Regions from separate parts of the Pantoea sp. ABR1s genome, predicted to be linked through region 1. Evidence: predicted binding sites of a transcription regulator. Region 1 holds the regulator's gene; each other region holds the start of a gene.
What was found. Region 1 encodes CRP, which controls carbon source genes, mostly activating them, when cyclic AMP is high. Its sites were predicted from a motif close to ATGTGANNNNNNTCACAT; they were not measured.
Positions count from the first base shown of each region.

Region 2: a site for CRP is predicted at 1,498-1,515, ahead of ACXKZD_RS18840 (PTS mannitol transporter subunit IICBA). Genes of this name have one in related genera too.
Region 3: a site for CRP is predicted at 1,585-1,602, ahead of yrbN (protein YrbN). Genes of this name have one in related genera too.
Region 4: a site for CRP is predicted at 1,766-1,783, ahead of glpT (glycerol-3-phosphate transporter). Genes of this name have one in related genera too.

Region 1 covers NZ_CM173823.1:424,139-427,274, forward strand. The annotation lists gene ACXKZD_RS01960 (YccS/YhfK family putative transporter) at 1-1,252, opposite strand, end outside; gene crp (cAMP-activated global transcriptional regulator CRP) at 1,310-1,942, opposite strand; gene ACXKZD_RS01970 (OsmC family protein) at 2,246-2,650, shown strand; gene ACXKZD_RS01975 (phosphoribulokinase) at 2,895-3,136, opposite strand, start outside.
Region 2 covers NZ_CM173823.1:4,015,470-4,018,605, reverse strand. The annotation lists gene ACXKZD_RS18840 (PTS mannitol transporter subunit IICBA) at 1-1,356, opposite strand, end outside; gene ACXKZD_RS18835 (DUF3053 domain-containing protein) at 1,789-2,505, opposite strand; gene ACXKZD_RS18830 (gamma-glutamyltransferase family protein) at 2,743-3,136, opposite strand, start outside.
Region 3 covers NZ_CM173823.1:3,624,571-3,627,706, reverse strand. The annotation lists gene pnp (polyribonucleotide nucleotidyltransferase) at 1-489, shown strand, start outside; gene nlpI (lipoprotein NlpI) at 619-1,503, shown strand; gene yrbN (protein YrbN) at 1,609-1,665, shown strand; gene ACXKZD_RS17080 (DEAD/DEAH family ATP-dependent RNA helicase) at 1,682-3,136, shown strand, end outside.
Region 4 covers NZ_CM173823.1:3,917,493-3,920,628, forward strand. The annotation lists gene ACXKZD_RS18425 (YehS family protein) at 1-162, shown strand, start outside; gene ACXKZD_RS18430 (carboxylate/amino acid/amine transporter) at 674-1,537, opposite strand; gene glpT (glycerol-3-phosphate transporter) at 1,911-3,136, shown strand, end outside.

The sequences.
Region 1 (3,136 bases):
TGCCCAGCGCCCGGTGCTGAATGCGGACACGGGTAGCGCTGTAGCCGTTCTGGCTGACGAACATGATGGTCATCAGGATCCAGTAGGGTTTGGGGATGTTGAAGAACAGCGCCAGCGCGCTGCCCAGCATCAGCATCACCGCAAAGCGGCCGGCAGTGCGCAGGGCCGATGAGCGAAACGAGAGATAACTGCGCAGCGCCGGTAACAGCGGCAGACGGCGCTGGCGGTCAGCCATCAGATCGCGCTGATAAAGGGGTTTCTGGGTGCGCAGGACCCGCGCGATGCGGTTGAAGTGGTAAAGGCAGAAGTTACCCACCGGATTGTCGGGATGCTGATGGGCGATTTTCTCCAGCGCGCCGAGCTGTTTATCCATCGCAAAGCGATCGGGTAGCTGGTGATAGAGAATGTTATCCGCCAGCACCCGCAACCGGGCCGAGATGGTTTTGGCATTCCAGCGGATCACCGCTTCGGCGTGGCTCTGTTCGACCAGCTTCTGCACCTCTTCCGGCCGATGCAGGCTGACCGAGATATGTTCCTGCAGATCCAGCGCCACCTGAAAGGCGCGCGTCAGCCGTTTATGGCTGTGATCGCGGCTTGCCGACAGCATATGCATCTGCTGATAACAGGTGTTAATCAGATCGACCACTTTCTGCTGACGAGCCAGCAGCGGCGGCAGCGCCTTTTCCGGATCGGTCAGCTGCGTCAGCAGGGTATATTTTGCGTCGCAGTAGTTAGCCAGCTCGCGATAGATCAGGCTCAGGCTTTCGCGCATTGGCTGCTCTTTCCACAGCCAGAACCAGAACCAGTTAAAGAGCCCGTACCATAGCGTGCCGCCGATATAGAGCAGCGGGGGAACATAGATTGGCATGCGGCCAATCAGGCTCAGGGTAAAGATGGCGGCAATCAGGGTGCCGGGCAGCAGACGACCATGCAGCGGGCTGATCTCCCCGGTAACGCCGAGCAATAAGGGCATGGCAAACAGAATCAGCGGCAGCGGAATAGCATGCAGGGTGAGCCACTGCATCAGAAAGCTGCCGAGGGCAAACAGGCTGCCGCCAACAATCAGGCGTTTGAAGAAGCGTTTATGCGGGGTATCCAGACCGGCGATGTTGCAGCAGGCGGGCACTAATGAGAACAGCAGACCTTTTTGCAGGTCGCCAGCCAACCAGCCCAGCGCCACCGGCAGACAGAGCACCAGCGTTTGCCGCAAGGCGTAGTTAACTTCAGGATGGTAAATAATTCGACGCCACATCGGCCCAACACAAACAATAACGGCGTGATGTTGCCATCACGCCGTGGGTGACAGGAATTAGCGGGTGCCGTAAACGACGATGGTTTTGCCGTGTGCGGAGATCAGGTTCTGATCTTCCAGCATCTTCAAAATACGGCCCACGGTTTCACGTGAACAACCAACAATCTGGCCAATTTCCTGACGAGTGATTTTAATTTGCATGCCGTCGGGATGCGTCATGGCATCTGGCTGCTTCGCCAGGTTGAGCAGGGTCTGTGCAATGCGTCCGGTTACGTCGAGGAAAGCGAGGTTACCCACTTTTTCAGACGTCACCTGCAGGCGACGCGCCATCTGCGATGAGAGTCGCATCAGGATGTCAGGGTTAACCTGGATCAGCTGACGGAATTTCTTGTAAGAAATCTCCGCCACTTCGCACGCGCTTTTCGCACGTACCCAGGCGCTGCGCTCCTGGCCTTCTTCGAACAGGCCAAGTTCACCAATAAAATCGCCCTGATTCAGGTAGGAAAGAATCATCTCTTTGCCTTCTTCATCTTTAATCAGAACCGCAACGGAACCTTTCACGATGTAGTAAAGCGTTTCTGCTTTTTCACCTTGGTGAATCAGCGTACTTTTGGATGGATACTTGTGAATATGGCAATGGGACAGGAACCATTCGAGTGTAGGGTCTGTTTGCGGTTTGCCGAGAACCATTCGCTATTATCCTCTGTTGTAATCGTGCCCAAAATACAGGGGGCAGTTTTCCCTGTCAGGCGGTGAAAGCTTCAAGCGTTTCCATTTCAGGAAATTATTCGGGCCGCATCAGGCGCAGTGCGCATCATCCTTCCCGGCTTCGTCATCGGGTGACGAAAAATATTTTCAGCACTGTTTGTAGCACAGCTTTTGCCGACTGTCTTCTGTTGTCTCGCTTCAGCTACGGGCGGATTTCTCTGGATTGCTGTTTACCAGGCGAAAGCGTACTCTGGCGACAAAACAGCGTATTCCGGAGCAAAAATCATGCAGGCAAGAGTGAAATGGGTAGAAGGGCTGACATTCCTCGGAGAATCCTCATCCGGCCATCAGATACTGATGGATGGAAATTCGGGTGATAAAGCGCCCAGCCCAATGGAGATGGTGCTGATGGCGGCGGGCGGATGCAGCGCGATTGACGTGGTATCAATTCTGCAAAAAGGCCGAAACGATGTGGCTGATTGTGAAGTAAAACTGACCTCAGAACGTCGTGAAGAGGCGCCGCGAATCTTTACGCACATCAACCTGCATTTTATCGTGAGTGGCAAAGCCCTCCAGGATAAAGCGGTCTCACGCGCTGTTGATCTTTCTGCTGAAAAATATTGCTCTGTGGCCATCATGCTGGGTAAAGGCGTCAACATTACCCATAGCTATGAAGTGATCGAACTTTAGTACCAGCAGGGATCTTTTAAGGTCGCGGGCAAAATCTGTCGTGCTCTGCTGTCAGACTGTGCCTGCGCTGGGAACCGGGTCAGATCGGAAAGACGCAAAACCGCCATCCATGGCCGCTCGGCCCGCGCCGTCCCTGGCGCGGGACGCTTTCCTCTTCTGACCCGGTACCCTGCGTGTTAAGCTTTTTCGCTGCTGTCAGATTCATCCTGCATTGGCATTAGTCTGGAAAGGCTCTTTTGGCCTCTTACTCTATTCGTTTGCCTTCCATCAGCCGCTTCACCAGCGGACCCATGATCAACTCCATCGCCAGACCCATTTTGCCGCCAGGCACCACCAGCGTATTGATGTGCGAGATAAACGAGCCCTGCAGCATCGCCAGCAGGTAGGGGAGGTCGATATCTTCCAGCGCCTGGAAGTGGATCACCACAAAGCTCTCATCCAGTGACGGAATAGCGCGGGCAGCGAACGGGTTTGAGGTATCGACCG
Region 2 (3,136 bases), 470 kb from region 1:
CGAGATATGCTGCGCATGCGGAGCCTGGCGGATGGCGCGTTCAGTCAGATCACGATGGGTAATCACCAGATCGACATCACCCGGCAGGGCGTTGATCGCGGTATTGGTCACCGACACATTGCTCAGCCCGGCGTCCTGCACTTTCTTACGCAGTACGCCTGCACCCATCGCGCTGGAACCCATACCGGCATCACAGGCGACGATGATTTTACGCACGTGATGCAGTTCAACGCTCATGGCATCGCTGGCGACTGGGGCACCCGCGCCGCTCTGGCCTTTAGACTGCGCTTTCATCTCATGCATGCGCTGGGTCGCGGCTTCGATATCGTCATCTTCTTTGACTTTGCTGGTTTTCAGCAGGATAGCGGACACCACGAAGGAGACGGCGAAGGCGGCAGCGATAGCAGCGATGTTCGCGAAGTAGGCCCCTTTTGGCGTCATTGCCAGCACCGCCAGGATTGAACCCGGTGAGGCAGGAGAGACCAGGCCACCGTTCAGCACCGTCAGCGTGAAGACGCCGGTCATACCGCCAAGGATAACTGCCAGCAGCAGACGAGGAGCCATCAGCACATACGGGAAGTAGATCTCATGGATGCCGCCAAGGAAGTGGATGATTGCCGCACCGCCCGCAGACTGTTTAGCACTGCCACGACCAAAGAACATATAGGCCATCAGCACGCCCATACCCGGACCCGGGTTGGCTTCGATCAGGAAGAAAATGGATTTGCCGGCTTCACTAGCCTGCTGGATACCGAGCGGCGAGAAGATACCGTGGTTAATGGCGTTGTTCAGGAACAGAATTTTCGCGGGTTCGACGAAGATCGAAGTCAGTGGCAGCAGGTTGTTCTGCACCATCAGATTCACGCCCGCGGCAAGAATGTGTGACAGACCTTCTACCAGCGGACCGATCGCCAGGAACGCCAGCAGTGCCAGTATCATCCCGATAATACCGGCCGAGAAGTTGTTGACCAGCATCTCGAAGCCGCTTTTGATTTTGCCGTCAATCGCCCGGTCAAACGACTTGATTGCCCAGCCGCCCAGCGGACCGGCAATCATCGCACCGAGGAACATCGGCATATCCGCACCGACAATCACACCCATGGTGGTAATGGCACCGACCACGCCGCCGCGATCGCCGCCCACCAGACGCCCACCGGTGAAACCGATCAGCAGTGGCAGCAGGTAGGTGATCATCGGGCCAACCAGTTTGGCCAGCGTTTCGTTAGGGATCCAGCCAGTTGGAATAAACAGTGCGGTGATGATACCCCAGGCGATAAACGCCCCGATGTTTGGCATCACCATATTACTCAGAAAGCGACCAAAGCTTTGTACTTTGACCTTCACTGATGAGGACATAAACCCACCCCTTATTGAGACGCGCTGCAATAGGAGAGCGCGCTTGTTTTTGTTTAGCCACCCCGACCCAAAGCCGGTGGTATTACTGTATGCACGCGGACTCTATCACGCGAATTTGACGCTGCGTAGCGTGCGGGGTAAGTGTGATCTACATCACTGATTAAGGGTGGTGGCAGGGGTGATTAGCGTGATTTTGATCACACTTTAAGGCGTAGCTCAGGCTCAGTTGGCTGATTTTTAGACGGGGTGGCCGGTTATCTGTGAGGTGAATCACACTTGTTTGACGTTGATTTGTTATATATATGTGACTTAGATCACAAACTATTTTTGGTTGAAAATGCGCCAGATCACACTTCATTCAGCGGGTGATTGGGTGGGAGGAGAAAAGAGAGTGGGACGGGCAGACGATTAGCGCCTGCCCGTAAAGCGGGTTTACTGCAGACCACCCTGGACGGCAGCCTGTGCCTGAGGAAGCGCCTGCGAATTGGCGGATAAAGTGCTCATCAGCGCGTTATATTGCGAAGCCTGATCCTGAGTCGGGAACTGTACGCCGCCATCATTGAAGCTGACACGGGTTCCCTGCGTTTGCAGGAAATCGCCGGTCTGCACTGCACCCTGGCTCAGCGCCTGGAGTTTTGGCAGCAGAGGAATCAGCTGATTGGCGGGCACCGTCACCACTTTGTTATAGGCGGTGTCGTAGACTTTTTTCAGGTCATCCGGCTGCTTCAGGGTCGCCTTGCTGCTATCCGCCTGCATTTTGGCGCTTTCAATCTGCTGGGTGACGATCACCAGTGCGCTGGTCGCCTGACGCAGGGAATCACGACGGCTGAGATAATCCTGCGGAACGCGAATAGCAGAAAGCTCATCCACCACCGGACGCATACCCTGTTCAACCGCTTTGTTCGCCTGCTGCGAGAAGCCATACATAATGGCGTAATCGCTGGCGAAGTTGCCAAAGCTCTGCTTCTGGTTTTCGCTGAGGCTGGGCAGATGCTCGCCGCTGCGCATCACAGTGTTCTGGAGAAAATCGATAAATGCTTTGCGCTGCTCGCCTTCTTTATCACCGCATGCGGTGAGTTGCAGCACGATCAGCGCGCCAGCGAGCATAATGCCGCCGCGTGCCATAAGGCGTGTAAGTCCTGAAGCCATAGGGTCAACTCCTGTCGGTGATACTGTCAGATGTCCAGGTAGGAATGGCCTAAAGAATAGAACAAACCCGAGCCACGGCACAACGTGAAACCACCTGTGAAACAGATGCTTTCTGAAACGCCGGTTACAGAATGGGACCGCCTGCGCCTCAGGGCGTGCTGCGTTCCCTGCCATTGCAGGCTTGAGCGCGCAGAGATGAAGGAGGGGTTGAGCAGCCTGACACTCACTGCCGCGACCTTAAAACACCACCGCCTGACCATCTTTGCGACTCTCACTGGCCGCAATGTAAAAGCCCTGCGGATCGCGCACTATCGCCTGCGCGCCACCAAAATTGTAATTACTCAGGGGATCTTCCAGTACCACGTTGTGACCCATGCGGCGCAGTGTGCTCAGGGTATTGCGATCGAGGGTTGATTCAAATACCACCTCGCGTCCCTGCACCACGCGCCAGCGCGGCGCATCAATCGCGGCCTGCGGATTCTGCTGGTGCAGCATAATGCGCAGCGCCAGCTGGAGGTGCCCCTGCGCCTGCATCGGGCCGCCCATCACGCCAAATGCCATCAGCGGCTGGCCCTGCTGATCCCGCGCAAAGGCCGGAATGATGGTATGAAACGGCCGCTTACCGCCCGCC
Region 3 (3,136 bases), 860 kb from region 1:
TTCGCACCACGCATTTACACCATCAAAATCAGCTCTGACAAGATCAAAGATGTGATCGGTAAAGGCGGCTCAGTGATTCGTGCACTGACCGAAGAGACCGGCACAACGATTGAAATTGAAGATGACGGCACCGTGAAAATCGCTGCGACCGATGGTCTGAAAGCGAAAGAAGCGATTCGTCGTATCGAAGAGATTACCGCAGAGATCGAAGTGGGCCGCGTTTACAGTGGTAAAGTGACCCGTATCGTTGACTTCGGCGCCTTTGTTGCAATCGGCGGCGGTAAAGAAGGTCTGGTTCACATTTCACAAATCGCTGATAAGCGCGTTGAGAAAGTGACTGACTATCTGCAGATGGGTCAGGAAGTACCGGTTAAGGTGATGGAGGTTGATCGCCAGGGCCGTGTACGTCTGAGCATCAAAGAAGCGACAGAATCTAAGCCGCAGGCTGAAGAAGCTGTCGCGGTGACCACGCCTGACGCTGCTGAATAAGTCGTTGCTGATTTGCCCCTCTCTGCCTGGCAGAGAGGGGCGTTTGTATCATCGCGAGGGCGGGAATCCTTGTGCACAGCAGGCGGATGACAGGATGGTTATCCCAATGTTTGTATTCGGGAGTGGGAAATGAAGCCTTTTCTGCGCTGGTGTTTTGTTGCGACAGCTTTGACGCTGGCAGGATGCAGCAACTCCAATTGGCGTAAGAACGAAGTTCTTGCAGTGCCTTTACAGCCCACACTGCAGCAGGAAGTGATACTGGCGCGCATGGAACAAATTCTTGCCAGTCGCGCTCTCACCGATGATGAACGCGCACAGCTGTTATATGAGCGCGGAGTGTTGTATGATAGTTTAGGTCTGCGGGCATTAGCGCGGAACGATTTTTCGCAAGCGCTGTCTATAAGACCAGATATGCCCGAAGTGTTTAACTACTTAGGCATATATTTAACGCAGGCGGGCAACTTTGATGCCGCCTATGAAGCGTTTGATTCTGTACTTGAGCTTGATCCAACTTACAACTATGCGCATTTAAACCGTGGTATCGCCCTCTATTACGGCGGTCGATACAAGTTAGCGCAAGATGATCTGCTGGCGTTTTATCAAGACGATCCTAACGATCCTTTCCGCAGTTTGTGGCTCTATCTCGTTGAACGTGAGATGGATGTCGACAAGGCAAAAGTCGCGCTTCAACAGCGTCACGACAAAGCGGTCAGAGATCAATGGGGATGGAATATTGTCGAGTTCTACCTTGGAGATATCAACGAGAAAACGTTGATGGAAAGTCTCAAGGCGGACGCAACGGATAACACCTCGCTCGCTGAACATCTCAGTGAAACCAACTTCTATTTAGGTAAGTACTACCTAAGTCTGGGGGAGAAGGACGACGCGAAAGCGTTGTTCAAACTGGCGGTGGCCAACAACGTCAATAACTTTGTTGAACACCGATACGCATTGTTGGAACTGGCGCAACTCGGCCAGGCACAAGACGATTTATCAGAATCTGACCAGCAATAGCTGACGAACTTAATTTGCCTGTAAAACCTGTTAAGTCATCATCTTAAAGGATGAAGGCTTTTCTGTTCGTCAAAACTTTTAATTTGAGCCGGTTCACACTTTTTGATGAAAATGACTGAAAGTTTTCACGACGAGTTATGTAGACTGGCCGCCGCAATCTAAGAGGCACGTGTACTACATGACTGATATTCAAACCACTTTTGCTGACCTTGGCCTGAACGCCGACATCCTTGAATCACTGAATGGCATGGGCTACGTAAAGCCATCCCCAATCCAGGCTGAGTGTATTCCTCACCTGCTGGCGGGCCGTGACGTGTTAGGCATGGCGCAGACCGGGAGTGGTAAAACCGCGGCGTTCTCTCTGCCGCTGTTACATAACATTGATCCTACTGTTAAAGCGCCACAAATCCTGGTGCTGGCACCTACCCGCGAACTGGCGGTACAGGTTGCTGAAGCAGTTACCGAATTCTCTAAACACATGCGTGGCCTGAACGTGGTTGCCCTTTACGGCGGCCAGCGTTATGACGTGCAGCTGCGCGCACTGCGTCAGGGACCACAGGTTGTTGTGGGTACGCCTGGCCGTCTGCTTGACCACCTGAAACGCGGCACGTTAGACCTTTCTAACCTGCGTGGCCTGGTGCTGGATGAAGCAGACGAAATGCTGCGCATGGGCTTCATCGAAGACGTTGAAACTATCATGGCGCAAATTCCAGCCGATCATCAGACCGCGCTGTTCTCTGCAACCATGCCGGAAGCGATTCGTCGTATCACCAAACGCTTCATGAAAGATCCACAGGAAGTGCGTATTCAGTCAAGCCTGACCACGCGTCCTGATATCAGCCAGAGCTACTGGACCGCTTACGGTCGTAAAACAGACGCACTGGTTCGCTTCCTGGAAGCAGAAGACTTTGATGCTGCCATCATCTTCGTGCGTACCAAAAACGCAACCATGGAAGTGGCAGAAGCGCTGGAACGTAGTGGCTATAACAGCGCCGCGCTGAACGGTGACATGAACCAGGCTCTGCGTGAGCAGACGCTTGAGCGCCTGAAAGATGGTCGTCTCGACATTCTGATTGCAACCGACGTTGCGGCCCGTGGCCTGGACGTTGAGCGCATCAGCCTGGTTGTTAACTACGACATCCCGATGGACTCAGAATCTTACGTTCACCGTATCGGCCGTACCGGTCGTGCTGGCCGTGCTGGCCGTGCGCTGCTGTTCGTTGAGAACCGCGAACGCCGTCTGCTGCGTAACATCGAACGTACCATGAAGCTGACTATTCCTGAGGTAGAACTGCCTAACGCAGAACTGCTGGGTGAGCGTCGTCTGGCTAAGTTCGCTGCTAAAGTTCAGCAGCAGCTGGAAAGCAGCGATCTGGATCAGTACCGTGCTCTGCTGGCTAAAATGCAGCCAGAAGAGGAAATGGATCTGGAAACACTGGCAGCTGCACTGCTGAAGATGGCACAGGGCGAACGTCCTCTGATTCTGCCACCAGAAGCACCGCGTCCGGCACGTCGCGAATACCGCGATCGTGACGAGCGTGATGGCCGTCGTGACAGCCGTGAAGCGCGTGGCGATTCTCGTGCTCCGCGTGAAAACCGCGAAAGCCGTGATGGCGATCGTCCACGTCGCGAA
Region 4 (3,136 bases), 570 kb from region 1:
GTACTGAAACGCGTGAATTTTACCGTTTCACAGGCTGAGATTGGTGCGATTTTCCGCAAACCTGATCATAAGAACTATCGCGAATGCGGCGATCAGATTCTGCGTAACTTCCTGAAAGGGCTGGCGATGATTCAGCGTCCTAAGAGTGAAAAGCCTGCTTAACGTCTGTGGCTGAACGCTTCGGGTACCTGCGTGGTCAGAAGTGGCGCATCTGATCGCAAAGAAAGCCTGCATCCATGCAGCACGGCCTCGCCATCCCTGGCTCGGACGCTTTGCTCCTCAGTTGCGCCACCTCTTCCCTTAAGCTTCTTCATGGCTTTTTAATTAGCAACACCAGGCCAGCCCTGGGGAGTGAAAGCGGGTCATCGGTAGAGCCTTCGTCGCAGGGGAAAAAAGCGCCGGGAGCATTTCTGAACCATCCTGGAAGATTCCTTCGCGATCGCACACGCCAGCTCCATCGCGAATGCTCTACGTTTCAGCGCTCCATACCCTCCTTCATATTCGCTCTGAGCCCCTGGTTCAACTGCGATGATGCTGTTAAGTCTCCAGGGCTGGCGCGTCTGAAGAGCGAAGCGTCCGGGCCAGGGATGGCCCGGCCGATCCACAGGGATGTGAGATTCCTTCGCGATCGGACGCGCCAGCCCGGGAGGCCGCACCCATGCAACAGCCCTGTTTATGATCGGTCACCGCGCCCCACCACCCAGCGCTTATGCACCCACAACGAGGCGAGGATCACCAGCGCGCCCGCAATAAAGCTTGGCCAGTGCGGTTTCTCCTGCCAGATAGCCAGATTCACCAGCAGCCCGGCAGGAACGTGCATGTTATTCATAATGCCCAGCGTGCCGGCATCGACCTGGGTCGCACCATAATTCCACATAAAATAGCCGAGACCGGAAGCCGCAATGCCCAGCCAGACCAGAATGCCCCACTGCAATGAGGTGGTCGGCAACTTCTGTGGATTGCCCCAGGCACACCAGGCGATCACCGCAATCAACACTGCACCCAGATAGAACCAGGAGAAGGCCGTGTGCTGCGGCATCGGGCGGGTCTCCTGCAGACGCTTATAGCCCACCATTCCCGCCGCAAAGCAGATATTTGCCAGTTGCACTAACAGCAGACCAAACCAGAAATGATCGCTGACTTTGTCATAGCGAATAATGGCCGCACCTGCCACAGCCAGCAGTGCACTGAAGATATAGCCGATGCGCAGTGGACGACGGCTGATCAGATCGTAAATCAGCGTCACATAAAGCGGCGTCATCACCGTAAACAGCAGGAATTCCGACACGCTAAGATAGAGATAGGCTTCGAAACTCAGCAGATACATCACGCCCAGCTGCAGCATCCCGACCAGCATGTAAAGCAACAGCGTTGAAGGGCGATGACCACGCCAGCGCAGGAAAGGTAAAAATACCAGCGCAGCCAGCGCCAGTCGCATCAGTACAGAGAACCAGCTGTCCACCTGCCCGGCAAGGTATTCGCCAATCAGACTGAACGAAAAGGCCCACAGAATGGTGGTAATAATCAATAAAAACACGGTGACGACCCCGAAATTAACAGGCCGTCAGTGTAAACAATGTGCTGCCATCAGGCTGTGAAATCTGGTTGACATCTGATTACAAACCAGGCGATCAGAATAGCCATCGGAAAGGGCTTTCGCTTCCTGACATAACTGTCTGCATAAGGATCTTTCAGCCAGATAAAATGCGCGAAATGATCCATCGCATGATCACTTCCGCTCCAGAATGTAATAAAAGTGTAACAAATGTGTCATTCATCACAGTAACGTTGCGCAACTAACACTATTCTTTGCGCGAAATGGAACATTCTGCGTCCATTTTCTTCTGCTCTTTTCCTGCCCCAACCTGCTGGGAATTAAAAACCATAATGTGCCCTGGAGGGCCTCACTGATGCTGAGCATTTTTAAACCTGCACCACGTCAGCCGCAGGTGGCGGAGGATCACGTTGATCCGCTCTACCGTCGTCTGCGCTGGCAAATTTTCATCGGGATCTTCTTTGGTTACGCCGCCTACTATCTGGTCAGAAAAAACTTCGCACTCGCCATGCCCTACCTGGTAGAGCAGGGTTTTTCACGTGGCGATCTCGGTTTTGCCTTATCCGGCATATCCATCGCCTACGGCTTTTCAAAATTCATCATGGGATCGGTCTCTGACCGCTCAAACCCGCGCGTCTTCTTACCGGCAGGCCTGATTCTGGCTGCGACAGTGATGCTGATCATGGGATTCGTTCCCTGGGCCACCTCCAGCATTATGGTGATGTTCGTGCTGCTGTTTATCTGCGGCTGGTTCCAGGGCATGGGCTGGCCACCTTGTGGACGTACCATGGTTCACTGGTGGTCGCAGAAAGAGCGCGGCAGGATCGTTTCGGTCTGGAACTGCGCCCATAATGTCGGCGGCGGTATTCCGCCTCTGCTGTTCCTGCTCGGTATGGCATGGTTCAACGACTGGAAAGCAGCACTCTATATGCCGGCATTTGGCGCCATCGCCATTGCGATTCTGGCCTTTGCGCTGATGCGCGATACGCCGCAATCCTGTGGTCTGCCACCGATTGAAGAGTACAAAAACGACTATCCGCCCGACTATGATGCCAGCCACGAAGAGGAGCTGACGGCCAGACAGATCTTCATGAAATATGTGCTACCGAACAAGCTGTTGTGGTACATCGCGCTGGCCAACGTATTTGTTTATCTGCTGCGCTACGGCATTCTCGACTGGTCGCCGACCTATCTCAGAGAAGTAAAACACTTCACGCTGGATAAATCGTCGTGGGCTTACTTCCTGTATGAGTATGCGGGGATCCCCGGAACGCTGCTGTGCGGCTGGATGTCGGACAAAGTGTTCCGCGGTAATCGCGGTGCGACCGGGGTGTTCTTTATGACGCTGGTAACCATCGCGACCGTGATCTACTGGCTTAACCCGGCGGGCAATCCTGGCGTCGATATGGCCTGTATGATTGTGATTGGCTTCCTGATCTACGGTCCGGTGATGCTGATTGGTCTGCACGCGCTGGAGCTGGCCCCGAAAAAAGCGGCGGGGACGGCGGCGGGCTTCACCGGCCTGTTCGGCTATCTGGGTGGATCGGTGGCGGCCAGCGCCATTGTCGGTTACACCGTCGA